Regions from separate parts of the Sporosarcina siberiensis genome, predicted to be linked through region 2. Evidence: predicted binding sites of a transcription regulator. Region 2 holds the regulator's gene; the other holds the start of a gene.
What was found. The regulator LexA, encoded in region 2, represses DNA repair genes until DNA is damaged. The targets are predictions, from matches to a motif close to CGAACATATGTTCG.
Positions count from the first base shown of each region.

Region 1: the regulator LexA is predicted to act here: its motif matches at 13,833-13,846, upstream of uvrB (excinuclease ABC subunit UvrB).

Region 1 is NZ_JBHUGI010000005.1:47,322-63,733, reverse strand. It holds gene ACFSFY_RS02725 (formate/nitrite transporter family protein) at 1-328, opposite strand, end outside; gene ACFSFY_RS02720 (ABC transporter ATP-binding protein) at 695-1,594, shown strand; gene ACFSFY_RS02715 (ABC transporter permease) at 1,587-2,852, shown strand; gene ACFSFY_RS02710 (metallophosphoesterase family protein) at 2,948-4,165, shown strand; gene ACFSFY_RS02705 (ATP-binding protein) at 4,200-7,103, shown strand; gene yhaM (3'-5' exoribonuclease YhaM) at 7,100-8,038, shown strand; gene ACFSFY_RS02695 (peptidylprolyl isomerase) at 8,093-8,965, opposite strand; gene ACFSFY_RS02690 (YjcZ family sporulation protein) at 9,113-9,205, shown strand; gene ACFSFY_RS02685 (hypothetical protein) at 9,295-9,480, opposite strand; gene ACFSFY_RS02680 (HTH-type transcriptional regulator Hpr) at 9,569-10,147, opposite strand; gene ACFSFY_RS02675 (YtxH domain-containing protein) at 10,291-10,653, opposite strand; gene ACFSFY_RS02670 (HIT family protein) at 10,947-11,372, opposite strand; gene ACFSFY_RS02665 (ABC transporter ATP-binding protein) at 11,491-12,240, shown strand; gene ACFSFY_RS02660 (ABC transporter permease) at 12,224-13,435, shown strand; gene ACFSFY_RS02655 (IDEAL domain-containing protein) at 13,544-13,780, shown strand; gene uvrB (excinuclease ABC subunit UvrB) at 13,914-15,896, shown strand; gene uvrA (excinuclease ABC subunit UvrA) at 15,902-16,412, shown strand, end outside.
Region 2 is NZ_JBHUGI010000032.1:67,986-84,397, reverse strand. It holds gene hfq (RNA chaperone Hfq) at 1-155, shown strand, start outside; gene ACFSFY_RS11330 (trimeric intracellular cation channel family protein) at 199-801, opposite strand; gene ACFSFY_RS11325 (methionine gamma-lyase family protein) at 944-2,209, shown strand; gene lexA (transcriptional repressor LexA) at 2,262-2,882, opposite strand; gene yneA (cell division suppressor protein YneA) at 3,087-3,404, shown strand; gene ACFSFY_RS11310 (YneB family resolvase-like protein) at 3,404-4,063, shown strand; gene ACFSFY_RS11305 (DUF896 domain-containing protein) at 4,131-4,364, shown strand; gene tkt (transketolase) at 4,570-6,576, shown strand; gene sirA (sporulation inhibitor of replication protein SirA) at 6,754-7,203, shown strand; gene ACFSFY_RS11290 (YneF family protein) at 7,288-7,545, shown strand; gene ACFSFY_RS11285 (hypothetical protein) at 7,958-8,107, shown strand; gene ACFSFY_RS11280 (alpha/beta hydrolase) at 8,182-9,108, opposite strand; gene ACFSFY_RS11275 (hydroxymethylglutaryl-CoA lyase) at 9,125-10,027, opposite strand; gene ACFSFY_RS11270 (acetyl-CoA C-acetyltransferase) at 10,098-11,282, shown strand; gene ACFSFY_RS11265 (YqkE family protein) at 11,304-11,564, shown strand; gene ACFSFY_RS11260 (M20 metallopeptidase family protein) at 12,114-13,304, shown strand; gene ACFSFY_RS11255 (ABC transporter substrate-binding protein) at 13,306-14,919, shown strand; gene ACFSFY_RS11250 (ABC transporter permease) at 15,019-15,969, shown strand; gene ACFSFY_RS11245 (ABC transporter permease) at 15,986-16,412, shown strand, end outside.

The DNA of each region.
Region 1 (16,412 bases), on a different contig from region 2:
TGAATATCCAGACTTGCATGGTTTCAAACCATGTTGTTTTCTTCGTCAAAGTACCCAATGTCATTATCAAATGATTACCTGTGAAAAGGTCTGATCCAGCCATTATTACCAAACTTAATGCAATCCCGAAAGCCATTCCCATAATAATTTTAGTGCCTGCAAAGTCTGAAGGACCGAGTAAACCACCAATGGTAAAGATAAGGATAATACCTAAACCAAGATAGAATCCAGCCATCATTGCTAATACCAGATACCTACTCTTACTTGTATGTAATATATTTACTTTTGTAACAGCTGTAGTAGCTAATATGTCAATAGTCGCTTTCATTGTATGCCCCTTTAGTTAACGTACTGTGTATTTACTTAGCAAAAATGCAAACTTAATCACTTCGTAGGCTCCTATACTATTGTACTGTACTTTGCGGTTCCATTCATAACCATTTTAGAAACGAATGATTTAGTTGGTATATCCATCAGGTAAGAAAATAATTAAGTTTACATTCTTATCTACTGTTACTCGTGAAATTGTTTTAAATAGAAGATTTCATGAAGTAATTCCCATATTTAATATGTTTTTTTTACTTTTATCTTAATAGGGAGGCCGTAGTTTTATTAAATTAAAGAACATAAATTTGAAACTTCTGTAAACGTGATTCGTATAGTTTAGATGTAGCTAGTCGAAAGGGGAAATACAATGAGTTTACAAATTGAAAATGTGACAAAGCGTTTCGGTGATTTTACTGCCGTAGATAATTTAACATTGTCCGTAAATGAAGGCACGATGTATGGGTTTTTAGGGGCAAATGGTGCGGGTAAGACAACGACGTTTAGAATGATTCTTGGTTTGTTAAATGCAAATGAAGGAAGAATTACGTGGAATAATAAGTCCATCACGTATGCAACAAGTCCAGAAATTGGTTATTTACCGGAGGAGCGAGGGCTTTATCCGAAAATGAAAGTAGAAGAGCAACTTATTTTTCTTGGACAATTGCGTGGAATGAAAAAGCCAGACGCCAAGTTGGCCATCAAGCAATGGCTTGAGCGAATGGAAATCCCACAATATGCTACCAAAAAGGTTGAGGAATTATCCAAAGGAAATCAACAAAAGATCCAAGTCATTGCTTCACTCATGCATAATCCGAAACTATTGATTTTAGATGAACCCTTTTCAGGATTAGACCCTGTAAACGTAGAAATGTTAAAAAGTGCTATTATTGACTTTAGAAATAATGGTGCGACTATTGTTTTTTCAAGCCATCGTATGGATCATGTGGAAGAGTTATGTGAGCAGTTGAGTATTATTGATCATGGAAAACAAGTTGTAAGTGGATCGTTACGAGAAGTGAAACGCTCTTTTGGCAATCAAAACGTTCGCATTAATTCAGATAATGATTTATCTCATCTAGATTTAATATCTGGTGTAACTTCTGTTCGGAAATCAATGGAAGGTGCTCTTTACCAAGTCGAATCTGAGAGTGTTGCAGAACAACTGCTAGCAGCTGCACTGAAATCCGGACCGATACGACACTTTGCAATAGAAGAACCTTCACTTCAAGATATTTTCATTGAAAAGGTGGGAAAAGAGCATGCGTGAATTTTTCATTATTTTCAAACAGGCATTTCTAACAAAAGCTAAAACGAAGTCCTTCATTATTACGACAGCACTAATGATTGCGGCAGTCTTTTTATTTGCGAATATATCTAAAATTTTTGATACAGTTCAAAGTATTACAGGCAGCGATAAGGATTCAGCTGAAGTTCTGTATGTCGTTGATTCAAGTGGTGATTTGGGAGAATCACTAGTAACTCAGTTAAGTGCAAACGAATCCGATATCACGGTAAAGATAACCGATAAGTCGGAGCAAGTACTTACTAATGAAGTAAGAGATGGTGAAATCGAGTCGTTTGTTATTTTGGGGCTAGATTCTACGAGTAGAATTACCGCGGCGTATTCATCTATGAGTGCATTGGATTTCCAACTTCCAATGATGATTGAAGATGCCCTTCAAACGATTCAAACAGAAATAAATGCGAATGAATTATCTTTAACTACTGAACAAGTTCAAACATTATTTACACCAATTAGTTTTGAGCAAAAGTCTGTTTCTCCATCGGCAAAAACGGAGGAAGAACTAGGTCAGGCAAGAGGGCTTGTTTATGTGCTGATGTTCTTGATTTATTTCTCAGTCATTATTTATTCAATAATGATCGCAACAGAAATTGCAGCTGAAAAATCCTCACGAGTAATGGAAATTCTGATTTCAAGTGTTTCTCCGGCAAAGCATATGTTTGCGAAAATACTTGGGGTTGGATCACTCGGACTCGTCCAAATGGTATTATTCGGTCTAGCAGGATTTATAGCATTGAAAACATCATCTTCAGACATGGTAGACGGATTCTTTTCGGTCTTTGGTTTTTCGAATATGAATGTAGTGACAGTTGTTTATGCAGTAATCTTCTTCTTATTGGGGTATTTCCTATATGCAACACTTGCAGCTCTACTCGGTTCACTGGTGAGTAGAACGGAAGATGTACAACAAATGATTATGCCGCTGAACCTTTTAATTGTCGCAGCATTTATGATTGCAGCTACAGGTCTCGGTAATCCAGAAATGCTGTACCTGAAATACGCATCATTCATTCCCTTTTTCGCACCTTTGGTAATGTTTTTACGTGTGGGGATGCTTGAGCTTCCATTATGGGAACCGCTACTGTCTATTGGAATAATGCTTGTTACAATTTTCATCCTTGGTTGGTTTGGCGCACGCGTTTACCGTGGGGGTGTTCTTATGTATGGTCCCTCTAAATCATTAAAAGATTTGCGTAAAGCAATCCAACTCGGAAAAGAATAATAGATAGATTTGTAAGGACTCCGATATAGTTCGCGGAGTTTTTTTCTTTGTGGTAAAATTAGAACAAGTATTCGATGAATGAAGGAGGGGTAACTTTGTCTACAATTCGTTTTATTCATGCGGCTGATTTACATTTAGACAGTCCTTTTAAGGGAATGAAGGGTCTACCACATAAAAGATTAAAAGAGTTACGTGAAAGTACATTCAAAGCTTTCAACAATTTTATAGAGCATATACTTCATGCAAAACCTGATTTCGTACTTATTGTAGGCGATATATACGACGGGGAAGATCGAAGCCTACGTGCACAGATGAAGTTCCAAGAAGGTATGAAGAAATTGAATGTTGCGGGCATTCAAGTATATCTATCGTACGGCAATCATGATCATCTTGGTGGACGGTGGACACGATTTGAGCTGCCTCCAAACGTTCATGTATTTTCCGGGGATGTTGAAACGATACAAACTGCTTTCAACGGAAATGCTGTACACATTACTGGTTTTAGCTACTCAGAACGTCATATCCGAAATCGTATGGTTCAGCAATATCCTGCCGCTAGTAATTCGGCGGATTTTAATATTGGTATGCTCCATGGAAGTATAGAAGGAAATGAAACACATGCAGTTTATGCTCCTTTTACTAAAAACGATTTGCTTTCAAAAAACTATGATTATTGGGCTCTTGGTCATATCCATGTAAGGCAGAACTTGCATGAAGATCCACCGATTGTGTATTCGGGGAATTTACAAGGCCGTCATCGCAATGAACAAGGGATAAAAGGGTTTTATGAAGTTGAATTATCGAAATCCAGTGCAGAACTTAAATTCATCCCAGCATCGGCATTAGTCTTTGATACATTACTCATTTCTTGTAAGGGGATTTGTCATGCAAATGAATGGATTGAGCGCTGTGTAGAGGGAATTGATGCTTTTAAAGCGCAGTATGGATCAGGTATTGTTGAACTCGTAATGGTTGAAATAGATAGAGAAGCATCTGATTTATTTGATCAGTCTCCAGATGATGAATGGCTGGATGTACTTCGTGAAGTGGTTGAAGATGATGCGTTATTTGTTTGGATTCACAGTCTTTCTTTTACGGAGGATTCAAGTTTATCTTCTATAACTGATGGTCTATCAAAGTCTGTACTCGAGCAGATAAACAACTGGACTGAGGATGAATGGAAGATTATTTTGAAAGATGTCTACCAACATGCCCGGGGTGTGAGGTATCTAGATGTTCTAAAAGAGCATGAAATCCGTACAATAAAAAAGGGTGTTGCTCGTATCATGGCCACTGAAACATCAGAAAAATAATGAACTATTTTTGAACCTAGAAAGGGGTGGTCTTTTGATAATCGAGAAACTGAGTATTTATGGATTCGGAAAACATGAAGATTTGACCATCGAACTAGGTCCAGGTATTAATGTTTTATATGGATTGAATGAAGCGGGTAAGACGACGATTCAACAATTTATTTTACATGTATTATTTGGGTTTCCTCAACGGAACAGCACGCTTCTCAGGTATGAACCGAAATCAGGTGGTAAATACGGTGGACAAATTCAACTAATTGATGAGGTTTATGGAACATGTGTAGTTGAAAGAATCCGCGGAAAGTCTGCTGGGGAAGTGACTGTTCATTTTCAAGATGGAACAACAGGTAATGAAGAACAATTGAAAGTTCTATTAAGACATTACGACAGGGGGTCTTTTGAATCGATTTTTTCATTCTCACTTTTACAGCTTCAAGGATTTGAAAAAATGAATCAAGATGAGTTAAGTAGAACTCTTCTAGCTTCTGGAACTACTGGTGTTGATTCATTATTGTTGCTTGAAAAAAAGATGGAGAAAACGATGAACGACTTATTTAAAAAGTCAGGAAAAGTCCCAGAGATGAATGTTAAAATAGCAGAACTACGTGAACTCGAATTGGATATTAAAGTGGAACAAGAGAAGGTGGAGGAATATACACCTGCAATAAATCGTATTAATTACATAGATGCGGAGCTCTTAAAGCTTCATGAGACGAAAAGGAAAATAGATGAAACCATTCGGAATTTAAAAATTCTTCGTCAAGCACTACCGTTGTATATTAAAAAAGAGTTGTTGGAAAATGAGCTCAAAAAACTAGGAATGATCGATTTTCCAACAGATGGAATTCGGCGTTTTGAATCACTTTCGGAAAGATTAAAAGAAATAACTGCAAAAAAACAAAGAATTGAAGATGAAATCAAAGAGTTGGAAAAACGAAAACCGTTGGAAATTGATGCTGATCGACGTACTGAAATGGAATTGCTTTTAGCACAGGAATCTGAGTGGCATTACTTTCGGACAACAAGCAAAACCGCAGAAGATGAAATTCGAAGATTAGAAGGTATGAAACATCGCATTTTCGATCGATTAGGGATGAAAGACAAAGAACTGGAAATACAACTTTCTAATGCAGATGTATCGATTCGGAAAGAAGAAGAAATGCATGACCTTATTACCGAGTTATCAAATTGCAAAAACCAAATAACTTTTGCAGAACAAAGACAACATCAAATAGAGAAAGATATAGAAGAAAATCAAACAGAGTTGGTGTTGATTGAAAATGAAGGTGCCCCTTCTCTTGATGAAATTGAGCGAGTGAATAATTGGGGGAGAATTCAAGAAAAACTTGCAGAAGCAAAGGCTTATGTTTTATTAGGCGGAAAAACGACTTCTAACAATACGCATAGAACACCTCTGTTTCTAGTACTAGTGGCTGTAATCTTGTTCATTTTCACTTTTATTCAAAAAGAATTAACTTTAGGAATTGTTGGTTTAATAATTTTCGGGTTTGCTGTGTATTTATTTTTGAAAAGTCGATCCGTGACCAAAAAAGATCCATTGTTGGATGAAATGACGGAATTCATTCGAAGCCATAGTGGTAAAGAAGAAGAAATGGAACAGTTAAAACAGCGTATTCAAGTTTTCAATCAAAAAAGAGAAGTTTTGAAAAACAGCTTGACAAAATCGGTGGAAAAGCTTCAAGTAGTGGAAACAGAACTTGAAATGTTACAAATCGAGGAAGATCGAATTGAATCTTCACTTATACAATTTCTTGGAATATATGGTTTCGATGGGCTTCCTTCCCCGGGAATCGTGCCTGAATTGTTCAGAATGATTCGTGAGTGGCAGGAAATTATGAGAGATCTGTTGGTGATTAGACAAGAGAAAAGCGATGTAGATTTGAAAATAGGTGAACGAATTAAGGAAATAGAATCTGTTTTAAGAAAAATGGTGCCACCAGAAGCAATTTATGAGATGCTTAGGAGGGAATCGATTCAACTCAATGAGGAAATTGAAACTTCCACATTTATAAGTTCGAATGTAGATCGTCTAATCCCTTTGTTAACAGAGACAACCTTACTTGTAGACTCTACAAAAGAGAGCTTGAACTTGTTGTTAAGAGAAGCAGGAGCGGAAAACGAAGAGGATCTCTATCTTATATATGATAATTATTTGCAAATAAAACGATTAAAAGATCAGCTGACAGATACAAAAGCTCAATTATCCGCGAATAATCTGTTAGAGTTAAATAAAGGTATGACTGAAGAAGAATTACGGAATAAAGGAAATTCAGCTGAATTAGAACTGTTATCGATTAACGAGCAAATAAATGAACTTATTAATGAAAAAGCAGAACTTGTTCATAAAACAAAACAGCTTCTTACAGATGAAACCTACAGTCAAAAGCTGCAATTATTTGAAATGAAGAAAGCGGAATTTGGTGAACTTGCAATAAAATGGTCACAAAACAAAGCGATATCTGAAGCGATAAAAAGAACGATGAGTGAATTGAAAGAGAAAAAGTTACCTGAAGTGTTGAAAAGCGCAGCTGAGCTGTTTTGTAATTTGACTGATGAAAATTACAGCTCGCTTGTTGTTACGAATGAGGGATATTTTGAAGCGGTACAGTCAAATGGCATTCACTATCCAGTTGTTGAATTGAGTCAGGCAACAAAAGAACAAGCCTATATATCTTTACGACTCGCACTTGCAGCATCATTAAAGGGTTCAGCGCCCTTCCCGATTATTATGGATGATCCGTTCGTTCATTTTGATGGAAAACGCTTATCCAATATAATTGAAACGGTAAGTAAATTAGGTCAACAACGTCAATTCATTTATTTCACTTGTCATAAGGATATGAAAGAGAAATGGCAAGATGCGAATGTTTTAGATATTTCAAGATTAGGAAGAGAACAGGAGGAGTTCATACGATGAAAAAGTTACTTGATTATAAAGTTGGCGAAACAGTTGACTTAAACTTACTCATTAAGCAGTCCATTAAAGGTGTTACAACTACAGGAAAATCATTTATGACACTCATTTTACAAGACAAGAGCGGCGACATTGAAGCCAAACTTTGGGATACAACAGAGGAGCATGAGAAGACATATGCGACATCCACTATTGTAAAAGTGGGTGGTGATGTCCATGATTATCGCGGTAAAAATCAGTTGCGTATTAAAAGTATCCGTCCTGTGAAAGACGAAGAGGGCGTCACCCTTTCTGAACTTGTTCCTTCAGCGTTAAAAAGTAAAGAAGTATTGTATGAAGAGTTAATGCAATATTTCTTTGAAATGGAAAATCCGAATATCCAACGGATTACACGCCATTTATTGAAAAAACATCAAGCGGCATTTATGACATATCCTGCAGCAACGCGTAATCACCATGATTATGTCTCTGGTCTTATCGATCACGTCGTATCCATGTTGAAGCTTGGAAAAGCGATAGCGGAATTGTATCCGACATTGAATAAGGACCTACTGTACGCTGGAATTATCCTTCATGATATTGGAAAGGTAATTGAACTTTCAGGACCAATAGGAACACAATACACAATCGAAGGAAATCTACTTGGCCATATTACAATAATGGTAAATGAAATTTCGAAAGCTGCGGATGAGCTTGAAATTGAAGGTGAAGAAGTGATGTTATTGCAACATATGGTATTATCACATCATGGTAAAGAAGAATGGGGCAGTCCGAAACGACCAATGTTGCAAGAAGCGGAGATGCTTCATTATATAGATAACATTGATGCGAAAATGAATATGTTAAATCGAGCTCTTGGGAAAGCAGAGCCAGGCGAGTTTACTGAAAGAATCTTCCCATTAGAAAATCGTTCATTTTATAAACCTTCTATTGATTAATATGCACTTTATAAAAACCCCGTAGACCAAATTGGTCTACGGGGTTTTTATATTTTATTTTTTTGCATCTGTAGTTATATATTCATTAAGAACGGATTTAAATTCATCATCTTTAATTTCTACACCTACATTTTTTAGAAGAACTACTAGCTTTTCTTCAAATAGCTGTGCTTTAAGGTTGTTTTCAATTTCAGGCTTTAATTCCTCAAACGTTTTTTCGAGTTCTTTTTCTTTTGTTTCAAGTACCTCGATAATGTGAAAGCCGAATGTCGATTGTACAGGTTCACTAATTGTATTGATTTCTAATTCAAAAGCTACATCTTCAAATGGTTGAACCATTTTACCAATGCCAAACCATCCAAGATCCCCACCAGTTTTTTGAGCTACTGGTTCTGTTGAGTATTCTCTTGCTAGTTTCTCAAAGTCTTCGCCATCTTTTAATTTAGCACTGACTTCGTCAGCTGTTTTTTCGTCTGCAACTAGAATATGGCGTGCATGTATTTCTTTTTTCATATTCTCAAACTGTGCTTCAATCTCTTCAGCAGGTACATCATCTAATGATTCAATCATTTTTTGTTGATAGAGTTGGAATTCAACTTTTTTCATAAAAACAGGCTCAGTTGTATTGTTTTGTAGAAGGTACAGGTCAAAACTGTCTCCGTACTTATCTTTTTCAGCTTTTATTGCTTCATCAATCTCTTTTTCAGATACTTTAAATTCATTTTCAATCGCTTTTAGTAGGATGAGATTTTCTAGAACTTCAGTGCCAATAGAATCTTTCATCTCTTCATATAAATCTTCTTTTGTAATGTCACCGGCTTTTGTTGAAGCGATTACATTATTTGTTTCGGCAACTTCTTTATCAGTACATGCTGATACTAAAAGGATAGATGTAGCAAATGCTGAAGCTAGTATTAATTTTTTCATTAAGTATCTTCTCCCCTAACATTTATATGCAACAGGAGATATTATAACATGAAAATACTTTAAAAACAAAATGCTCTTCCCAGATAAACTGCCTACAAATACGACAATGCAGCGCATAAGATACATAGAGAGAGAGGGGGTGCTCCTGTGAGCGGTTATAACCAAGGTTCTTCAGGCTTTGCGCTGATTGTTGTGTTATTTATTCTTTTGATAATTGTTGGTGCAGCATTTATGTACTAATTTAAAAAAGCAGAAGCTACTCAAGAAATATACGCTAAAAAAAGACGATAAAAAAGTCCATTTCCCTTCTAGGGTGAATGGACTTTTTCTCATGTGGATACAAGAACTTGAACAAAAAACGACAAAATCAAAATTGTAATGAGTATATTAACTGTTCTGTAGACTTTAGGTTGCTTATCTTCAGGAATTTCTTTTGATTCACAAAGTGCGAATGTCATTTTATTTATCTGGAATAAATAAAATAATGAAAATAGAACTGCTATAATTAGAATCAAGTTTATTCCCCCTCTTCAGCGTTCTAAATTATCATAGCAGAAGCTGTAAGAAATTGAAATAATTTAAATCTGGGGAATAAAACTAGTGTCAAAGTTCTTCATCGTTCACGATATCTTTGTCGATTAGTATTTGATTGCTTGAATCATCAAATATGCTTTCGATATTTTTAAAACCGAGTTCAAATATTTCCATAAATTCTTCCCCGTAAATATTACGGATAACGGACATTACTTCTAGAAATTCTGGGAATTTACCGTATAGTTCTTTTATTGGTAAAGAACCTTTTAATATACCGTGCTCAGTATCATAGTAGCTTTTGTTCATTTCGACTAAAAGATCTTTTCCTTTTTCAGTTACTGAAACATATGTATTCCTGCGATCATCATCTTTTTTGTAGAACTCTAGATATTCACGCTGTTCTAGTTTTTTTGAAAAGTTGAACGCTGTCGAAACGTGCATAACACCAAATTTAGCTATTTCAGAAATAGTAGCACCTTTAAGATGGAAAGAAATCCATAAAATGTGATGCTCATTAATATTCAAATCATAAGGTTTAATCCACTGCTGCCAATCTTTTTCCACAGCTTTCCAAAGAGCTTTTGACATCTGTGCAACGCGTTGTGTAAAAATCATTGATTCCTTTAGCGGGTATTTCTCATCAATCATGAATAGCACCTACTTTCTGTGATATTTAACTATCTTTTATTATAGCAGTAAAGCATAAAAAAAGAAGTACTAATTATTAAAAAACTTTTTTAACGATAATAATACGGCTACCTATTTTGAAAATAGATAGCCGTAACGAAAAGTCATTTCTGTTGTGGTGTTATAAGTTCTTCTAGTTTTTCGATTGCTGTCCGAATTTCATAAAGTTCTTTTTCCATGCGTTGCTTGTTTGGTTCAGATCCTTGTTGCCAGTCTACTATCGATTCCTTAATGTCATCAATAGCACCAGGGACGGTTTTTTTTGCTTCTGCTGTTAGCTTTGTAATGGACGTTTTTAAATCATTGATTTTTTCTTTAGCGTCTAGAAGTAGTTCTTTCATGTCCGTAGAGGCGCTTTTAACGGATGTGCGCAGTTCACTCCCGGATTTCGGAGTAGAGTATAAAACGGTAACTGCGGCAGCAACGGTTCCTACTGCCAAGCCAATGAAAAATGTAGATGTTTTCATAATTGAGTATTCTCCTCTCGATACTTCTATTATTCCTTAGTATAGTTTAATTAAAACATTTTAAAGATGTCTCGACAACAAAAAAAGCTTTCCGAATTACGATTGGAAAGCTTTAATATCTATAATTAATAGAGGCTGCGATTAAAAACCAAGTCTGTTTTGTAGGTTTAATTACAATTGGATTGATAATAAAAGTACAACTGTAATATGAAAAAATGCAAACAGATTTTCTACTCCTAAAATAAAGAGTACGACATAAAAGGCGATTAAAACTAAGTAGATTTGTATTTATTTCATGAGAGTTGTTTTTGAATATTTGCAGCGATTTCATTTATGCGTTCAGGTGTATACTCTGAAACTTTAGGTTCCCATAATGCTAAGTCGAAACCATCAGATTCATCGTAACGAGGTATAAAATGCAAATGGAAATGAAAAACGGATTGGCCTGCTGGAGCACCGTTGTTTTGAAGTAAATTCATTCCAATTGGATTAAATTCTGCCTTCAATGCATTTGCGATTTTTGGAGCTACTGCGAAGAGCTGACCGGCTTCTTCAGCGGTGAAATTATAGACATTTTCAGTATGTTTCTTAGGAATAAGGAGTACATGTCCTTTAGTTAAGGGCATAATATCCATAAATGCATAAACATGTTCATCTTCATAAATCTTTGCACTTGGAATGGTTCCTTCAATGATTTTACAAAAAATACACTCAGTCATTTTGCCACTTCCTTTCATTATTTAGATAAGTGTATCATATCTTTAAATAATAGATGTGCGGTGGACAAGACATTAAGGGAATGTTTTTGTTATTATAGAAGTAGAACGGGGGATGGACATGGCAATTGTTGAATTGAAAAATGTAACAGGTGGTTATTCCCGCAAACCAGTTTTACACGATTTGTCTTTTGAAATTGGAGAAGGAGAACTCGTTGGTTTAATTGGTCTTAACGGTGCGGGAAAAAGTACAACGATTAAGCATATCATTGGGCTTATGAATGCTCACAGTGGTGAAATTCGGGTAAATGGTGTGACGTTCGGTGAAGATCCAGAAAAATACAGAAGATCCTTCACTTATATTCCGGAAACACCGATTCTCTATGAGGAATTAACACTTAGAGAGCATCTTGAACTTACTGCGATGGCTTATGGAATTGATCAGGATGTTTTTGAAGCTCGTTCAGCAAGTCTTTTAAAAGAATTTATGATGGAAAAGCGCCTAAAATGGTTTCCGTCTCATTTTTCAAAAGGAATGCGACAGAAAGTAATGATTATGTGCGCATTTCTTGTAAATCCATCCTTATATATTATTGATGAACCCTTTGTTGGGCTAGATCCGATTGGTATTAAATCTTTGCTCGAACAGATGTCTGAAAAGAAGGCAGAAGGCGCATCCGTTCTGATGTCCACACATATCTTATCAACGGCGGAACAGCATTGTGATCGAATCATCCTACTGCATGAAGGAAAACTGCGGGCAGAAGGAACAATGGAAGAACTTAGAGAGGCATTTGGACGGCCAAATGCATCCTTAGATGATTTATACATTGCGATGACAGAGGAATCAGATCATGAACAATTTGCGTGAAATATGGGGAACCCGTTTTGTCCATTACATGACAGAGCTTCAGAAGTATTTGAAATATGTATTTACGGGACATTTAGCAATCGTCTTCGTGTTCACAATAGGGGCAGGAGGTTATGCGTATAGTGAGTGGCTAAAGGATGTACCAGCAAATTTTCCAGTTGCATATATTGCGGCCATTCTAATCGGTGCAGCTCTAACGTATTCTCCACCTGTGACGTTAATTAAACAGGCAGATACAGTTTACTTTTTGCCTTTAGAAAAGCAACTGGAAAGTTACTTGAGCCGAGCCTTAAGTTGGACAACCTTTTCTCAGTTACCTTTGCCTTTTATTTTGTTTATTATTATTTTACCTCTTCTTTCTGCTACAGAGACAGGATCGAAAATTATTTATATTTGGATTGCTGTTTTCATAGTTGTTTTTAAGAGGATTTTTGTTGAAACAGAATATTATTTTAGGCATGCACTTAGGGGGCGTTGGGTGTGGCTCGACCGTGCGATCCGGTTCTTGTTGATATCAAGCCTTCTACTAGTGTTGTTAAGTTTTAATCCACTTATCATTGTACCTATTGTTCTTATGATTGGTATTTACTGTGTGTATTGGCGAAATGTTAAAAGTAAAAAACCATTTCCATATGACCATTTCATTGAGTTGGAACAAAATCGTATGATGGCTTTTTATCGATTTGCAAATTACTTTACAGATGTTCCGCACTTGAAAGGGTCTATCAGTAGAAGAGCTTGGCTTAGTTTTCTAACTAGACCAGTGAAAATGGAGAGCGGTATCGCACAATCTTATCTTATTAAACGTACGTTTATTCGTACGGATGATATTTTTTGGTTATGGGTCAGACTTACCGCCATAGCTGTAGTGGGGACTCTCTTTATTCCGTTCCCGATTGTGATATTTATATTTGCTGGGGCACTTGCATTTGCATCCGCGGTTCAGTTGATATATGCACTTCGTTCTGGATATGAGTTCCGAATGGATATGTTGTTTCCAGAAAAAGAAGATACTCGCCCAGGTGCAATCCGAAAGATTGTCCGTAAAGTGCAGTGGATCCAAGCTGGATTTGTATTGATAGCCGCATTGTATTTTTATGGGTTTACAATGACACCATTTCTTCTTCTAGGTATCATTTTATTAATTTCGGAAATAACGATTCGGAACACAGGTGAAAAGAAAGAAGCTTACTAATATGACTATTTAACTGTTCTTGACGTAATAAATAGAATATTTCAAAAAACCTTGCAACTTTGTTGGATAATTATATATACTAATTAAAAGGCATCAGGGGTGAGTGAAATGGAGAACAATTATTCATATGCTGAGTTTATGAAAGCCGTGGGGAGAAACAGTTCTTCGATTGAGGCAGAAAAACTGCTCAATGAAATTTATATGGACTTGTTTCTAAATCGTATTCACAGGGAACAAACGAAGGAAAGACTGATGGTGCTTATTAATCATTCACTAGATTGTCTAGACGAACAATCTTTTCTAAAATATTCCGATCAACTTGCACACTTCAATGAAACTGTTTGAAAATATCGAGGACGCCACATGAGTTATTCATGTGGCGTCCTTTCATTTAACTAAAACAGATGTTCGTTATATATTACTGATTTAGTATATACTATAAATAAGTATATATAATTCATTTTTTGGAGGGACGACTATGGTCGGGAAATTTAATTTGAAAGCTCCATTTACTCCGCAAGGCGATCAGCCGGCTGCTATTGCTAAACTTATAGAAGGACTGCGAAAAGATGAAAAACATCAAACTCTTCTAGGAGCAACAGGTAGTGGGAAGACGTTTACGGTTTCAAATGTTGTCACAGAAATAAATAAACCAACTCTTGTCATGGCGCATAACAAAACATTGGCAGGGCAATTATATAGTGAATTCAAGGAGTTTTTTCCGGATAATGCAGTCGAATATTTTGTTAGTTATTATGATTATTTTCAACCAGAAGCGTATATTGCACATACTGATACGTATATCGAGAAGGACTCAAGTATTAACGATGAAATAGATAAGTTACGACATTCAGCAACATCTTCATTATTCGAAAGAGAAGATGTTCTAATTGTTGCTTCTGTATCTTGTATTTATGGTTTAGGCTCTCCAACAGAATACCGTGATCACGTCGTTTCTTTACGAAAAGGCATGGAAATAGGACGAAATGATCTTCTGCGGAAATTTGTTGATATCCAATATGAGCGGAATGATATAAGCTTCGTTCGCGGAACATTCCGTGTTCGTGGTGATGTTGTCGAAATATTTCCTGCATCACGTGATGAGCGCTGTCTTCGGATTGAATTTTTCGGCGATGAAATTGATCGAATCCGTGAAGTAGAGGCTTTAACAGGTGAAATCATTGCTGAACGCGAGCATGTGGCTATTTTTCCAGCATCCCACTTTGTTACGAGTGAAGAGAAAATGGTAAAAGCCATAGAAAACATTGAAACTGAACTTGAGGAACGTTTAATTGTGTTGCGCAATGAAGACAAGCTTCTTGAGGCTCAGCGACTTGAACAGCGGACACGCTACGATCTGGAAATGATGAAAGAAATGGGCTTTTGTTCGGGGATTGAAAATTACTCCCGTCATTTAACACTTCGACCTTCTGGTGCTACACCATATACACTTATAGATTATTTTCCTGAAGACTTTCTATTAGTTGTCGATGAAAGTCATGTCACGTTGCCACAAGTACGTGGAATGTATAACGGAGACCAAGCTCGAAAAGGAACATTAGTGGAACATGGTTTCCGGTTGCCATCGGCATTGGATAATCGTCCTTTAAAATTCGAGGAATTTGAAAAAAAGGTGCATAATGCTATTTACGTTTCGGCAACTCCGGGACCTTATGAAATCGAACACACCCCCGAAATGATTGAGCAAATTATTCGACCAACGGGGCTGCTTGATCCAACAATTGATATAAGACCTATTAATGGACAAATTGATGATTTAATTTATGAAATAAATGAACGGATTAAAAAGAATGAGCGTGTACTCATTACGACACTTACGAAAAAAATGTCTGAGGACTTGACTGATTACTTAAAAGAAATTGGACTTAAAGTACAGTATCTTCATTCGGAGATAAAAACGCTTGAACGTATTGAGATTATTCGGGAGTTACGGCTTGGAACATATGACGTATTAGTAGGTATAAACCTTTTACGTGAAGGTATTGATATTCCAGAAGTTTCTCTTGTAACAATCTTAGATGCGGATAAAGAAGGATTCCTTCGTTCTGAACGTGCTTTGATCCAAACGATTGGTCGTGCTGCAAGAAACTCTAATGGTCACGTAATAATGTATGCGGATCGAATGACGGATTCAATGACTAAGGCAATCAGTGAGACGCAACGTCGTAGAGATATCCAACATGCGCACAATATTAAATACGGCATTACCCCAACAACAATTATTAAAGAAGTAAGAGATGTAATTCGTGCAACACAAGTGGCAGAAGAAGAGGAGTCTTATTTTGAGAAACTGACGAAGGGTAAAAAGATTACGAAAGATGAAAAAACAAAACTCTTAGCAGTTCTAGACAAAGAGATGAAAGCTGCAGCAAAAGCGCTTGAATTCGAACGGGCTGCACAATTGCGAGATACTATTTTGGAACTGAAAGCAGAGAGGTGAGTCCTATGAGAAATAAAGAAATCATCATACAAGGTGCACGAACACATAATTTAAAAAATATTGACGTAAATATACCGAGAGACCAACTTGTTGTAATGACAGGACTTTCTGGATCTGGAAAGTCCTCTCTTGCTTTCGATACAATTTACGCAGAAGGTCAACGACGATATGTAGAATCATTGTCTTCCTATGCCCGTCAGTTCTTAGGGCAAATGGACAAGCCGGATGTAGATGTAATTGAAGGATTATCGCCTGCAATCTCAATTGACCAAAAGACAACGAGCCGAAACCCTCGTTCTACAGTAGGTACTGTAACTGAAATCTATGATTATTTGCGTTTGCTGTACGCACGTGTTGGTAAACCGATTTGTCCGATACACGGCACAGAAATATCGTCGCAAACAATCCAACAAATGGTTGACCGACTTATGGAGCTGCCGTCACGGTCACGAATCCAAATACTGGCACCAATTGTTTCGGGTCGCAAAGGGGCACACGTAAAACTTCTTGAAGACA
Region 2 (16,412 bases):
TTTTAATAAACGGCTTTCAATTAAAAGGACTTATCAAATCTTACGATAATTTTACAGTACTTATTGAAGCGGATGGCAAACAGCACCTCATCTATAAACATGCAATATCAACATTTCTTCCATCAAAAAATGTGATACTGAATCCAGAAGAATAACAAATGTAAAACGGAGTAGGGGATGTAATCCTTACTCCGTTTTTTAATCAGGCATTGTTCGAAATGGTAATCTCCATTTATAAATAATTGAGAGGATTCGTAAAGTCGTTGTAAGCGCGAGAATAATGTAAAGTGCAACGTCCCCTTCAAATAGACCAAGCCCAATGACTAAACCCGCTAGTGCTGCCCAGCCTCCGTAAATTTCAATTCTAAAAACGAGAGGTTTTCTTCCAGCAAGAAGATCTCTAATAATACCTCCACCTGAACCTGTTAGAACTGCAGCAACAATTACAGCACTTAGAGGAAGATTGAGTTCTACTGCGAACATCGCTCCTTGAACAGCGAAGGCTGCTAATCCAATCGCATCAAAATAGATTCCCCATTTTTCCCAGTGGGACAGCAAATTATGAGAAGATAAGAAGATAATTGTGATTGAAATGAGTGCCGCTTTAAATAAAAATCCTTGCTCCCATAATGTGTCCGTATGAACACCAATAAGTAAATTACGCAGTGCGCCACCTCCAAATGCGGTAACTACACCTAATATATATACACCGAATAAGTCGTATTTTACTTCCATCGCAACAATTGCACCTGAAACCGCAAATGCAACTGTGCCAATTAAACTCAAGACATCCCAGGCCAATCGACTTCCTCCGTTTCAAACCATTTTATTTATAGTAACAGAATCTTTAAAACAAGCAACTTGACGTGCATAAAAGATTGACGACAACGAGCAAAGTGATAAGATAATGAATGGAATATGTAAAAAGAAAGAGGAATAAATAATGTTTGCTGACGAAAATAATGCATTGCTCACAAAGTCTGAGGAAATCGAACGAAAACTGATACCTTATTTTAGTGTCATCGAAAAAACCGCTTTTATGAATCAAAGTAAAGTGCTTGCTGCTTTTAGAAATAATAGGGTGAGTGATTTCCATCTAAACGGCTCTACAGGGTATGGCTATGATGATGAAGGTCGAGATGTATTGGAAAAAGTGTATGCTGAAGTATTTGGAGCAGAGGCATGTCTCGTGCGAAACCAAATCATTTCGGGAACGCATGCAATTTCCATTAGCTTATTCGGCGTATTAAGGCCTGGTGATGAATTACTGTATATTACAGGTAAACCATATGACACACTGGAATCGATTGTATCTGGAAAAGGCAAAGATACTGGTTCTTTGTATGATTACGGAATCACTTACAAACACATTGATCTAAACTTAGATGGTTCAGTTAATTTTGAAGAAGTCATAAATAATATTCATAGCAAAACAAAAATGGTTGCGATTCAACGTTCTAGAGGTTACTCTGATCGTCCTTCTTTTACGATAGAAGAAATTGAAGTGATGATTCGAAACATTAAAGAGATCAATTCGGAACTTATTGTTTTCGTTGATAATTGCTACGGTGAGTTTGTAGAAGAGAAGGAACCGACGGATGTGGGCGCTGATCTAATGGCGGGTTCGCTTATTAAAAATCCTGGTGGGGGACTCGTTCGAACGGGTGGTTATATTGCGGGTCGAGCAGATATTATAGAACAATGTGGCTACCGTATGACATCACCTGGACTCGGTGCTGAAGCTGGTGCTTCACTAGACACGCTTCGTGAAATGTTCCAAGGATTCTTTCTTGCACCACATGTTGTGAGTCAAGCGGTAAAGGGTGCGCATTTTACGGCAGCATTACTAGAGGACTTTGGTTTGGAAACGACACCACATTATTCAGTGAAACGAACCGATTTGATCCAAGCAGTTTCATTTGAAAATGCTAAGCAGATGATTGCTTTTTGCAGATCGATTCAAGAAAACTCGCCTATTAATGCACACTTCGCACCTGAACCGTCTTATATGCCTGGTTACACCGACGACGTTATAATGGCTGCAGGAACGTTTATACAAGGTTCAAGCATTGAGTTAACAGCAGACGGCCCAATTCGGCCACCATTTACTGCCTATGTACAGGGTGGACTTACATATGAACATGTAAAAGTAGCGGTCTTGTCTTCAATTGCTAAGCTTGTAAAAGAAAATCTGATCAAAACAAATTAAAAAAGGAATCGTTCTCACATTTTGTGAGAACGATTCCTTTTTTTCTTATGAATTAATGAATTGTCCGATATACCCCAACAACTTTACCTAAAATCGATACATTATCTAAAATAATAGGTTCCATAGAAGAGTTTTCCGGTTGCAATCTAAAATAGTTTTTCTCTTTAAAGAATCGTTTCACAGTTGCCTCATCATCATCTGTCATCGCAACAACAATTTCACCATTTTGTGCAGTCTGTTGTTGTTTAACGACAACATGATCCCCATTTAAAATACCGGCTTCAATCATGCTGTTACCAACAATCTCCAGCATGAATAAATTATCCTCGGATGTACCAAATGATTCAGGGAGCGGGAAATACTCTTCAATATTTTCAATCGCTGTAATCGGCAAACCTGCTGTAACTTTACCCACCAGTGGAACATTAATAACACCTGGTTTATAGGCATTCAATCCTTCAGGATCGAGTACTTCAATAGCTCTTGGTTTAGTTGGGTCTCTTCTTATAAATCCTTTACTTTCTAGTCTGGCAAGATGTCCGTGAACTGTAGAACTGGAAGCAAGTCCAACTGCCTCGCCAATTTCTCTAACAGATGGTGGATATCCTTTTTGCAGAACTTCGGATTTAATAAAACTCATAATATCCTCTTGTCGTTTAGATATTTTTTTCATAAGAATCACCTCTCAATTAATAGTTTACTAGAACCATCCTACAGTGATAATGCCTGTTGGGACGGAATCTTTTGATTAGTTTTAGTATAACAGTCGATTTTCAAAAAAGCAAACACAGGTTCTAAATAGATGTTGACTTTTGAAAAAAAGTGAATTATGATGAGAACATGTATTCCGAACAAACATTCGCTAGGGGGAGAAATGATGACTTTCATTAAAAATAATAGTTATTTACTTCTTGTAATTGCTTTATGTATAACATTTACATTTATAGGGACAAATAAAATAGGTAGTGAGCCTGCATTTGAAGAAATAATTATTTCAGAAGGTGATACACTATGGGGACTATCCGTTTATTACTCCGAAAACACACCGAAAAAGCAGTGGATTCAAAAAGTAATGGACTTGAACAACCTTTCGACAACTAATTTACGAATTGGAGATGATTTAAAAATGCCCATTATAAAAAAGGTGAAAGATGAAAATATGGACATTGCAAAACTAGCATCAGGTGATAAATAATGAACCAAGTAAAAAAAAGCGTTAGTTATTGTAGGGTTAGTACAGATAAAGAACAACAAGATAAGTCTTTATCTAGGCAAGAGGAAGAGCTTGAACAAATGGCAGAAGAACTAGGTTTTATTAATCAGAAAACATTTACAGATCGGCATAGTGGTTTTGACATTGATCGCGAAGGATTATTAGATTTACTTGAATATGTTCGGGATGAGGAAATTGATGCAGTACTCATCCAAGATGAAACGAGACTTGGACGTGGAAATGCACGTATGGCCGTCCTGCATCTCCTTGAAAAAACAAACACAGAAGTTTATTCACATAGCGATAAAGGTCCAATTGCTTTAAATGAAATGGACACAATGCTTTTAGAAATCCTATCAATAGTCGAGGAATACCAACGAAAACTACATAATGCCAAAATACGTCGTGGTATGAAAAGAGCCGTTAAGAAGGGCTATAGACCAGAGAGGAACTTGAAAAACAAAGGAAATATGGAAGGCAGAGAACGAATTGAAATACCGATTAGTGAAATTGTTTCCCTTAGGGTTAAAGGTCTTACATACGAAGAAATCACAAGTGTACTTAATGGGCTTGGACATGACGTAAGTAAAGCGACCGTTCATCGTAGATATATTGAATATCAAAAAAAGCAGGAAGGCTGATTTGTTGCACTTTCTGCTTTTTTTGTATACGTTTTAATCATTCTATATTAAAGATGGAGGAATAAAATTGCAATTTAAAGAGAAAATCGATCGCATTAATGTCCTGGCAAATAAGGCTAAAACAACTGGATTATCAATCGAGGAAGCAAAAGAACAAACGCGTTTACGCAAAGAGTATCTAGAGTCATTCCGTGCTTCAATGCGTGATACTATTGAACATGTGAAGGTACTTGATCCGGAAGGAAACGATGTTACGCCAGATAAGGTAAAGCGTTTACGTGATGGAAAATATCTCAACTAAGTGTCAGAAGTGCATTCAGTATTGTATTTAGCTCATAGGTTGTCTAAACTTGTATGTGTAGAATAGTTTCAACATATTTCAAGACATTTTTTTGGTTAGTTACTAATTCAGTAGGGGTCGAACTTCAGCTGAAAAAGTAACCCTTTGACAAAAGTGAACAGGTTGCTAAAAAAATGAAATTGATATTTAGAAGGGATGTACTCAAATGACTGAAATAATTGATCAACTTGCAGTAAACTCAATCCGAACACTATCCATCGATGCAATCGAAAAGGCTAATTCTGGGCATCCGGGATTACCAATGGGTGCTGCTCCTATGGCTTATACGCTTTGGACAAAACATATGCATCATAATCCAGCAAATCCAAAGTGGTTCAATCGGGACCGCTTCGTACTTTCTGCTGGTCATGGATCTATGCTTCTTTACAGCTTACTCCACCTAGGAGGATATGGTCTTCCTATGGAAGAAATTAAGAAGTTTAGACAATGGGGTTCTTCTACACCAGGTCATCCTGAATACGGCGATACAGTAGGAGTCGAGGCGACTACGGGGCCACTCGGTCAAGGTATCGGTATGGCGGTTGGAATGGCAATGGCAGAAAAGCATCTAGCTGCTACTTACAATAAACCCGGATTAGACATTGTAGATCATCATACGTATGCACTTTGTGGAGACGGAGATTTAATGGAAGGCGTTGCGGCGGAAGCAATCTCGCTTGCAGGTCATCTGCAATTGGATAAATTAATCGTACTTTACGATAGTAATGATATTTCACTTGATGGCGATTTGGATATGTCATTTACAGAAAACATTCGTAAACGTTTTGAATCATACGGTTGGAATTACATCCGCGTAGAAGATGGAAACGAGATTGGCGATATTTCAAATGCGATTGAAACGGCCAAATCCAATACAGGCGGGCCAACAATTATTGAAGTTAAAACAGTAATTGGCTACGGTTCACCAAACAGATCTGGTAAATCAGATGCACACGGTATGCCTCTAGGTGAAGAGGAAATGAAATTAACAAAAGAATATTACAAATGGACTTTTGAAGAGGATTTCCATGTACCTGATGAAGTCTATGAAACATTCAGTCAAGCTGCCGAAAAACAAGGTGCACAAAAAGAAAAACAATGGAATGATCTTTACTCGAAATATGAGGAAGAGTACAGTGACTTAGCAAAGCAACTTAAAGATGCAATTGAGCGTAAGTTACCGGAAGGATTTGAACAATCGTTACCGACTTATGAAGCAGGTACTTCTCATGCAACTCGGTCTGCATCAGGTGATGCAATCAATGCGATTGCAAAAGCCGTTCCGTCATTATTCGGAGGTAGCGCAGATTTAGCCGGTTCTAATAAAACAACAATAAAAGGCGCTGGAGATTTCTTGTCGTCCGACTATTCTGGCCGGAATATTTGGTTTGGAGTCCGTGAATTTGCTATGGGTACAGCATTAAATGGAATGGCACTTCACGGTGGACTGCATGTCTTCGGAGGAACTTTCTTTGTGTTCAGCGATTACGTTCGTCCAGCGATACGTTTATCAGCCATAATGGGCGTACCTGTAACATACGTCTTCACGCATGATAGTGTAGCCGTCGGTGAAGACGGTCCGACGCATGAACCTGTAGAACACTTAGCAGCGCTTCGCGCAATGCCAGGACTATCTATTATACGTCCTGCAGATGCGAATGAAACTGCAGCAGCATGGAATATTGCGGTTTCATCTACCAATACACCTACATGCTTAATCTTGTCTCGTCAAAACTTACCGGTTTTAGCGAAAACAGAAGAGCTTGCAATGGAAGGCGTTAAAAAAGGTGCGTATATTGTATCTCCAGCAAGTAAAGAAATTGCAGATGCAATTCTGATTGCAACAGGTTCTGAAGTAAGTCTTGCAGTTGCATCACAAGAAAAACTAAAAGCTTTAGGCATCGACGTATCTGTTGTATCTATGCCTTCTTGGGATTTATTTGAAAAACAAGAGATTGCATATAAACAAAGTGTGCTTCCGAAAAATGTTAAAAAGCGTCTTGGAATAGAAATGGGTGCTTCAATTGGATGGCATAAATACATTGGTGACGAAGGCGATTTAATTACTATTGATACATTTGGTGCAAGCGCACCTGGTGATACAGTTATTGATAAGTATGGATTTAATGAAGAAAATGTAATCTCTAAAGTAAAGGCATTACTTGCCGAATAACGAAAAAGTGCTGTTCCTGAATCCGTGTTACGGAATTAGGAACAGTTTTTCTTTACTCGGTTTAGACAGAATACTTAGAATTCATCTTGTTGTGACAATAATAGTTAGTTTTCACTCCGTAATATGACAGTCTTTTCAGTTCTAAAGGTGTACGATTTAAATAGGGGGTGGCGATAAGTGCGAACATACGAAATATATAAGGTGAAAGAAATGTACCAGCCATTTGTAATTGGACGCGAAAGGCTATTATATGATTTACTTACAGAGAACCCGGAAAATAGCAAAAACTTACCTGAAGTGCACTATCTATGTGAAGTTTTAGAAAGACAAGCTATTAATGAGGCAATCTTAAATAATCTCGGAAAGTTATTTCCAATCGTAGAATTTAATAATAATGAGTACAAATTAACTCATCCTGTTAAAGGATCTATATCCATTTCACTTTCTTCGTACGCTTTGAATGTATATTGTGATGGTTCTAGAATGCTTGATCTTGATTTATTTGTTGCACTCTCGGAATCTGGCAATAGGTTTTTCGCAGTAATGGACGGATATGGGGAATGGGGCTGGTTAAAACCAGTCAAATATATGAAGATGCGTGGACAAGAAGAAGCATTATTTCGCTAAATAAGTAGTATAACGACTCAATCTGTTGTATAATCCTTCTTGGTGACGTTTACTTGAACTACTTAGGTGAAGGAGGTATGGCGGATGAGTTTGACGCTAGGAATTATATTAATTGTTGTTGCGTTATTAGCAGGTGTAGCTTTAGGATTTTTCATTGCACGTCAATATATGATGAAATATTTGAAAGATAACCCGCCGATTAATGAAGAAATGTTGCGAATGATGATGATGCAGATGGGACAAAAACCTTCTCAAAAGAAGATTAACCAGATGATGAATCAGATGAATAAAGCGAGTGAGAAACAACCTAAAGTAAAAGGTAAAGAGAAAGCTAAAAAATAATATTAAACACTCGTCTTAGCTTAAGCTATTGGCGGGGTGATTCTTTATTAAGCTACTTCTTTAGCTACTCACTAACAGTTCATAGAAAGAGATTACCTGTCAACACTTCTCTCAGGTTAAACTTTCTTCTGTAAAGCAATAAACCACTTTTACTGGTGAAAGATAACCCGGAAAAGTGGTTTTTGCTTGGTTGGAAACTAGCGATTCAATTGGTGACTTTAAAATGCATCAGCTAATTTTAAATCGACTGATTAAACATACAGATTTGACGATGAAATGTTTTACTGCGTTTTTAATATTTCACTGATATGCAAGATTTGTAGTATGTTCATAAGTTTAACTGCAGTAAAATAAGGTATATAATATTTGTTGATTAGATTCTCTTGAAAGACAAGAAAAGTAGGTGAACTAAGTGGGGAAATATCAATTGGATAACAAAGGTCGGGCATCGGTTACAAAGTATCATGAAAAAAATATACCGGCCCAATTTGATAAAAAGCAGCAACTTGAAAAAATACGGACAGAGTATTTGGAAAAGAAGAAAAAACAAACAGACAAATAAAAGGTTGATATATCTTAAAAATAACTAAACAAAACATCCGTTGGCAACGTATTCCAACGGATGTTTTGTTTAGTTTATTCCATTAAATTAAAACGCTTTAAATATTCTTTTACGACTTCTTCATATTTTTTTGGATTGTCATTAAAGGACTTTGCATGTGCACCGTTTTTAAATAACTTCAGCATTTTATCTCCGCGCTTAGCCCCAAATAATTCTTTTGTCATATAAGGAAGAATGAAATCATCTTCTAAACTGTGAATGAATAAGACTGGCTTTGTAATATTGGCGACTACTTCTTTCGGAGAGACTAATTTTAAAGAATAGCCATCACGTATCTTCATAAATAAGTTTCCAATACGAAGCATTGTTGCATTCCGTAGGGGAGTATCTTTCCTCATAAGATGAAGTATTTGTTCCGTGAAATCTGAGAATGGGCAATCAACGATATGGAAATCAGCAAGATCTTCAAAAGTTCCTGCATAAAGAATTGTTGTTGCCGCCCCCATGGATTCGCCATGAATGCCCAGCAATGAATCGTTCCCGATTTCATTTCGAATGGTTTCAACTATTGCTTTTAAATCGTATTTCTCATAATAGCCAAAACTCGTAGTTTTTCCGCCGGAATCCCCGTGCCTTCGATGATCATAGATAACGGAATTAAACCCAAGTCTTTCAAATAACCGAGCATACTTCACTGAGTTAATTTTGTTTTCAGTGACACCGTGACAAATGATGATGGTTTGCCGAGTTGGTAGTGGTTTAAGATAAATCGCTCTAAGTCGATAGCCATTTGGAGAGTCAATCCACATTTCAACTTTCTTTACATGGTCATACCATTTCTCATCGAACCTTTTTGCAAGAATTTCTCGTTTCATAATGAATTCTGGATCTTTGACTTTTAAATACATCAGCTGATTTGTTAGGAAAACCCCGAAAATAGTGGTAAGTGCTGCAATAATGCTTGAAAAAACACCTGTAATATACAGAACGCGTCTTTTCAAAAGAGTCACCTCCTCTTTATAGTTGTGCGTTTAGAAACAAGCGATACATCCCAGTGTCAATTGGATGCGAGACATGGGGGGCGATTACAGCAACAGCTTCACAAACTTTTTTTACGCTGATACCTGTATGTATATTCAACGAGTCCATCATATGAGCGACATCTTCTGTAGCGACGTTTCCGGTTGCTCCAGGCGAAAAAGGACATCCTCCTAGTCCGCCTGCAGAACTATCAAATCGGTCAATTCCTGCTTGCATAGCAGCGAAAATATTGGCTAATGCCATCTTTCTCGTATCATGAAAATGAGCAGTCAGTAAAACATTTGGAAGTTCGTCGATTAGTTTTTTAAATAACTCAAAACTTTCGCGAGGATTTGCTCTTCCAACGGTATCTGCAACACTTAGTTCATCTATTCCCATTTCAATAAATCGTAGACAGAGTTCGACAACCGAATCGGGATTTATTTTACCTTCAAATGGACAATAAAATGCTGTGGAGATACAAGCACGAACATAGATGCCTTGCTCTTTTAATTTCAATATAACTGGCTTTAATGCTTCTATGCTTTCATCCGTCGTTCTATTGATATTATTTTTATTAAAAGAATTACTAACACCAACAAAAACTGCTATACTACGTGCGCCTGCTTCTAAGGCAAGATTTGCTCCTTTTTCATTCGGAGCCAAAACAATTTGCTTGCCTACTTTTTTTGTTTTTTTAACGATATGAGCAGCATCCGCCATTTGAGGTACCCATTTTGGAGACACAAATGACGTGAGCTCCATTTCGGTAATACCTGCCTCTTGTAGTGCATGGATAAATGCGATTTTATCTTTCTCTTGAACATGTTTACTTTCGTTTTGTAGACCGTCGCGTGGACCAACCTCGATTAACGTCACTTCTTCTGGTAAAATGAACATATCATCCCTCCTTATTTATATTGTAATGAAGGGATGTCTATTCAAGCAACTTTTATAAGGGGGATTTAGAATGTCGAAAGAAGTCGTAATTGTTAGCGCGGTCAGATCAGCAATTGGATCTTTCCTTGGATCACTAAAAGATATACCAGCAACGGATCTCGGTGCAGTTGTTATTAAAGAGGCTTTAAAGCGTGCTGGTGTTTCACCTGACCTCGTAGATGAAGTAATTATGGGTAATGTACTACAAGCAGGACTTGGACAAAACCCGGCACGTCAAGCGGCAATTAAAGCGGGACTTCCTGTAACTGTACCTGCACTGACTATTAATAAAGTATGTGGTTCTGGTCTTAAAACAATACAACTTGCACGACAAGCCATTCTTGCGGGCGACGCAGATATTATCGTTGCAGGCGGAATGGAAAATATGAGTCAAGCACCATTTTTATTACCAGGAAGTCGTGAGGGTTATAAAATGGGTGACCAAAAAGTTGTGGATAGTATGATAAAAGATGGCTTATGGTGTGCATTCAATGATTACCATATGGGGATTACAGCAGAAAACTTATGCGATCGTTATGCAATCACAAGAGAAGAGCAAGATAGTTTCTCCGCGAAATCACAGAATAAAGCATCTGCTGCAATAGAATCTGGAACATTTAAAGAAGAAATTGTCGCTATAGAAATACCACAACGTCGTGGAGAACCGATCCTTTTCGATACAGATGAATACGTAAAATTAGGGTCGACTGTAGAAAAGTTGAGCAAGCTTCGTCCTGCATTTAAGAAAGACGGTAGTGTTACAGCGGGTAATGCTTCCGGTATTAACGATGGTGCAGCGGCACTTGTTATTATGTCTAAGGAAAAAGCAGATGAGCTTGGTCTGATACCGCTCGCGACTATCGTAACGAACTCAGGAGCTGGAGTAGACCCATCGGTTATGGGATTAGGACCAGTTCAAGCGGTTCAAAAAGCACTCGAACGCGCCGATATGAAACTTGCTGATATCGATCTTATCGAAGCAAACGAAGCTTTTGCAGCACAATCCATTGCTGTTGATAAAGAACTTGGATTTGATCACGATAAGTTAAATGTCAATGGTGGCGCAATTGCATTGGGTCATCCTATTGGTGCGAGTGGTGCAAGAATACTTGTAACTTTGCTACATGAAATGAAACGTCGCGATGCAAAAACAGGACTTGCGACATTATGTATCGGTGGCGGACAAGGTGTAGCGACAATCGTAAAACGTCCTTAACTTTTGGAAGGTGATGATGAAATGGCTAAAAAACGTAAACAACCCGTTCGTCCAGTAAAAAAAGAGGATGCTACTCTAACTTTATCGGATTCACTCGGTGACGATATATTAGAGAAATTAAAAGCGGCAAAAAAAGAGTTGAGTGATCTGGAAAAATCGGAAGCTGAAGCCGTTGAGAAAGAGCGTGTAAAGCAGATTCGTAAAGAAAGTGAAGAACGTGAAAAAAACAAAAGTTTTGAAGAGCTTCTTAACGAATACGAAGGCACTGGAGATAAGTATTAATGGAGAGTAGCGGCAGAACGGTTGCCGCTGCTTTTGCTATTATCTTACTCAAATGCGAAAAATTTCTATTATGTTTTTTTCAAAACAGCATATAAATTTGATGGAATTGTTTTGGTTAGTTTCAAAATGTAGCTATTGTATGTGTTCAGTGAATAAATAACTTAATCGAAAGTAATATTTAAACTTATCCTATTTTCAATTGGGTAAGTTTTTTTGCGTTTCTATAATTACTTTATTCGAATAATATTGTCAATTCGGATAACTAAATAGTACAATAGATTAAATTAATCAATAACTACAAACTAGATCGATAATCATATAGTTAAGAATTACAGTTTTGTAAACTGATAATTAAATCAATAAAATTTAATGTAATCTTCTAAACATATTGAAAGTTTCTGACTTTTAGTATACAATCAATCATACTGTACTACATTATTGTGTAACAATTAAACCAATGTAAACGGTTTCAGTAACTAAGAACAAAATTGTTATTAAGGATTATTAGTAACATCATTCGTATTACACTTTATTGTGGGAGGTCTTGAAATGAAGAATCATTTATACGAAAAACTAGATATTCTTTATGATGAAATGATACATATACGTCGCTATTTACATCAACATCCGGAATTATCCTATAAGGAAGTTAAAACACCTGCTTACATTGCAGATTATCATCGTTCGCTTGGACACGAGGTTCGCACTGAGGTTGGAGGACGTGGTGTTGTTGCGACACTTAGGGGTGAGAAACCTGGAAAAACAATTGCTTTACGTGCCGATTTTGATGCGTTGCCGATTCATGAAGAAACCGATGCCCCATATAAATCAACTGTGGATGGCGTAATGCATGCATGTGGTCATGATGGTCACACAGCAACGCTGCTTGTCTTGGCAAAAGTGTTAAATAGTATGAAAGGCGAACTTCAAGGGGATGTCGTGTTCATTCATCAGCATGCTGAGGAAGTATATCCTGGCGGGGCAATTGAAATGATTGCGGACGGTTGTCTAAAGGGGGTTGATGTGATTTTCGGGACACATCTTTGGTCATCGTTTCCATATGGGACGATTGAATATCGAAGTGGAACAATTATGGCGGCATCCGCTTCTTTTGAAATTGAAATCCTGGGGAAAGGAGGACATGGGGCTCAGCCACACCTGACAAGAGATGCACTTGTTATAGGTGCGCAATTAGTGACAACTCTACAGCAAATCGTAAGTCGAAGGGTAAATCCAATCGATTCTGTAGTAGTAACGGTAGGGAATTTTGTTGCAAAAAATGCACCCAATGTTATTGCGGACAAGGCTATTTTGAATGGAACAGTGCGAACATTAGATGTGAAAATACATGATTCTATTGAGCAAGAAATGAAAAGAATTGTTCAAGGAACATGTATCGCAGCAGGTGTAGATTATCGTTTTGAATATAATAGAGGGTATCCACCAGTAGTTAATCATCACGAGGAAACTATGTTTTTGGCGCAAGTTGCAGAAACTGTTCCAGGTGTAGACGCTGTTAATGAAATGGAAATTAGTATGGGAGGTGAAGATTTCGGATATTATTTGCAGCATGTAAAAGGGACGTTTTTCTTTACTGGGGCTGAAAACCCTGAATGGAGCGTCACCTACCCGCATCACCATCCAAAGTTTGACATTGACGAACGTGCAATGTTGATTGCTGCAAAAACTCTTGGCGGGGCATTGCTCGAATATCACAAAAAGATAGAAGGAGACTTGTAAATTGAAACTAAAAAGTTTTATGTACATAATGCTTTTATTAGCTTTAAGTATGGTTATTGTAGCTTGCTCGAATGATAAAGAAGAAGCTGATAAGTCAAAAGAAGAGGATAAAACAGAAACAACAGACACAGAAAAAGAAGATAACGCTGAAGTAGAAGAAGGCGGAGAATTACAAGTGGCAGTTCCTGCTCAACCACCAACTTTAGATGTTGTTACGACAACAGCGACGGCAGCAAGAGATATTTCACAACATATCTATGAAGCACTCGTTACGTACAACTCAAAATTAGAAGTAGAGCCTATGCTGGCAGAGTCTTATGATATTAGTGAAGATGGAAAAACGGTTACATTTCATCTTCGTGAAGGAATTAAATTTCATAACGGTGATGATTTGACAGCAGATGATGTAGTAGCTTCTATGGAAAGATGGCAAGGACTTTCATCTTCAGCAAAAACATTTATAGATGGAACAACTTATGAGGCAACGGATGCAAAAACTGTTGTTGCACATATTGTTAAACCAAGTGTTCTAGATATGTTCATATTTGCTGATATGACTCAGTTTGCTGCTATAATGCCTAAATCGATTATCGATGCTGCAAGTGCGGATGGTGTCGATGAGTATATTGGGACTGGCCCATACAAGTTTGAAGAGTGGAAGCAGGATCAGTATATTCATTTAACGAAATATAGTGATTTTATATCGCGTACTGAAGCTCCAGATGGTTTGTCTGGCGAAAAGAAAGCAATTTCAAGCGATATATTCTTTAATTTCTTAACGGATCCATCTACTCGTGTGGCAGGACTGATGTCTGCTGAATATGACGTTGCTACTGCAATCCCGCAGGATAACGTAAAACTATTAGATTCGAATGATGACTTGAAAACTAAGATTGTTCCAAGTTCACTACTCGTTGCAATGTTTAACAATAAAGTAGGTGCATTCACAGATAAGAAAATGAGACAAGCTGTAAACGCAGCAATAAATGTTGAAGACGTACTCATTTCAGCGTATTCAAATGAAGAATTCTTTGTTAAAGATCATGCTCTAGTGAAAGACAAAGAAAGTGGATGGTACACAGATGAAGGTAGTGAAGAATACAATTCATTTGATCCAGAAAAAGCAAAAGAATTGTTAAAAGAAGCAGGATACAACGGTGAAGAAATCGTGCTACTTACGATTAGGGAGTATGAAAGTTTTTATAATAGTGCTGTAGTTATTCAACAACAACTCGAAGCTGTAGGCATTAATCTGAAGCTAGATGTTCGTGATGCTGCATCTGCACTAGAGTTAACGAAGGATGAAAATGCCTGGGATATCTGGATTGATGAGTTTGCATTCAGACCACTTCCGGTGCAACAGCTATTTTTGAACCCAGAATATATGGGATGGCCGAATAGCCCTGCACTTGCTGATATTAACGATAAAATTTTATATGCACCTACATTAGAAGCAGCACAGGAGTTTTCTCCAGACTTCCACAAAATATTTTGGGATGAAGTGACAACTGTAAAATTAGGTAACAATTCAAACGTTACTGGAATGCAAGAAGGCATGGAAGGGTACCAATTTATTTCTGGACCAATTCTTTGGAACGTTTCTTCTAGCAAGTAAGTAACCGAATGTATCAAATGAATAATATGGTGGGATGAGAACACTCTTATCCCGCCAATTTTAAAAAAACCAAAACTTATAGTAGAGAGGGGTTAGTTCATGGGTAGTTATATATTGAAGCGAATTCTCTCACTCATACCTGTCTTGTTTGTTGTTTCGATAGTCATATTTATGATTGTCCATTTAACACCAGGCGATCCTGCGGCAGTTATGTTGGGTGAAGAAGCAACAGCAGAACAAATTAGTGAATTGCGAGAGCAACTTGGACTGAATCTTCCAATCTATGAGCAATATGTCCAATGGGTTTTTGGAGTAATGAAAGGTGATTTAGGTACTTCATTTTTTATGAAAGAACCAGTTACAGAAGCTATTTTTGAACATTTAAAACCTACTGTATCACTTGCTATACTGGCTCAAATTGTAGCTCTAGTCATTGCAATTCCAGTTGGTATCATCGCTGCAACTCGTAGAGGTACATTAGCAGACTCGTCAATAATGGGTTTTTCTTTACTCGGAATGTCTGTACCAAGTTTTTTACTTGGACTTCTTTTAATCTTATTGTTCGGTGTACAGCTCGGATGGTTACCAGTGGCAGGATATAAGCCATTAAGTGCGGGTGTTTGGGATCATTTTAAGTATTTAATAATGCCGGCAATTTCGTTAGGATCCATTCAAGCGGCGCTTATAGCTAGAATGACACGTACGTCCATGTTGGATGTTTTAAATACAAATTATATTAAAACTGCAACAGCAAAAGGTGTAAAGAAACGCAATATTGTGTATCGTCATGCATTACGTAATGCATTTCTCCCGGTTTTGACAGTAATTGGTCAATCTTTTGGTACGTTGATTGCCGGTGCAGTTGTTACTGAAACGATTTTCAACATTCCTGGGATTGGACAACTGATTATTAATTCAGTGGCACGTCGAGACTATGCAGTTATTCAAGGGGTCGTTTTATTCGTCACTTTATCTTATGTTTTAATTAACTTAGTGATTGACTTATTGTATAGCGTTATTGATCCTCGTGTGCGATTAGAACGGAAATAGAAGGGAGGAAGAGGGGATGAAAGCAACAGAAAGTAATGAGGTACTTAATACGTTAAAACATGATATGAAAAAGCAACAAAGACAATTGTTCTTTAAACGCTTAACTTCAAATAAATTGATGGTAACCGGTGGAATAACAATTATTTTCTTAACATTAGTTGCATTTATTGGACCTTTTCTTGTGCCTTATAACCCATATGAAATGGTTGTTCAGGATCGTCTGCAAGGGCCAAGTGCAAAACATTTGCTTGGTACAGATGAATTTGGACGGGATTTACTTACTAGAATTATCTACGGCTCAAAAGTAACACTTGGTGTTGGCTTTTCAGTAGCCGCAATTTCATCCTTCATGGGTATGGTTATTGGCTTGTATGCAAGTTATTATAGAGTTCTAGATCATATCCTAATGCGCATTAGCGATGGTTTAATGTCGATTCCAGGAA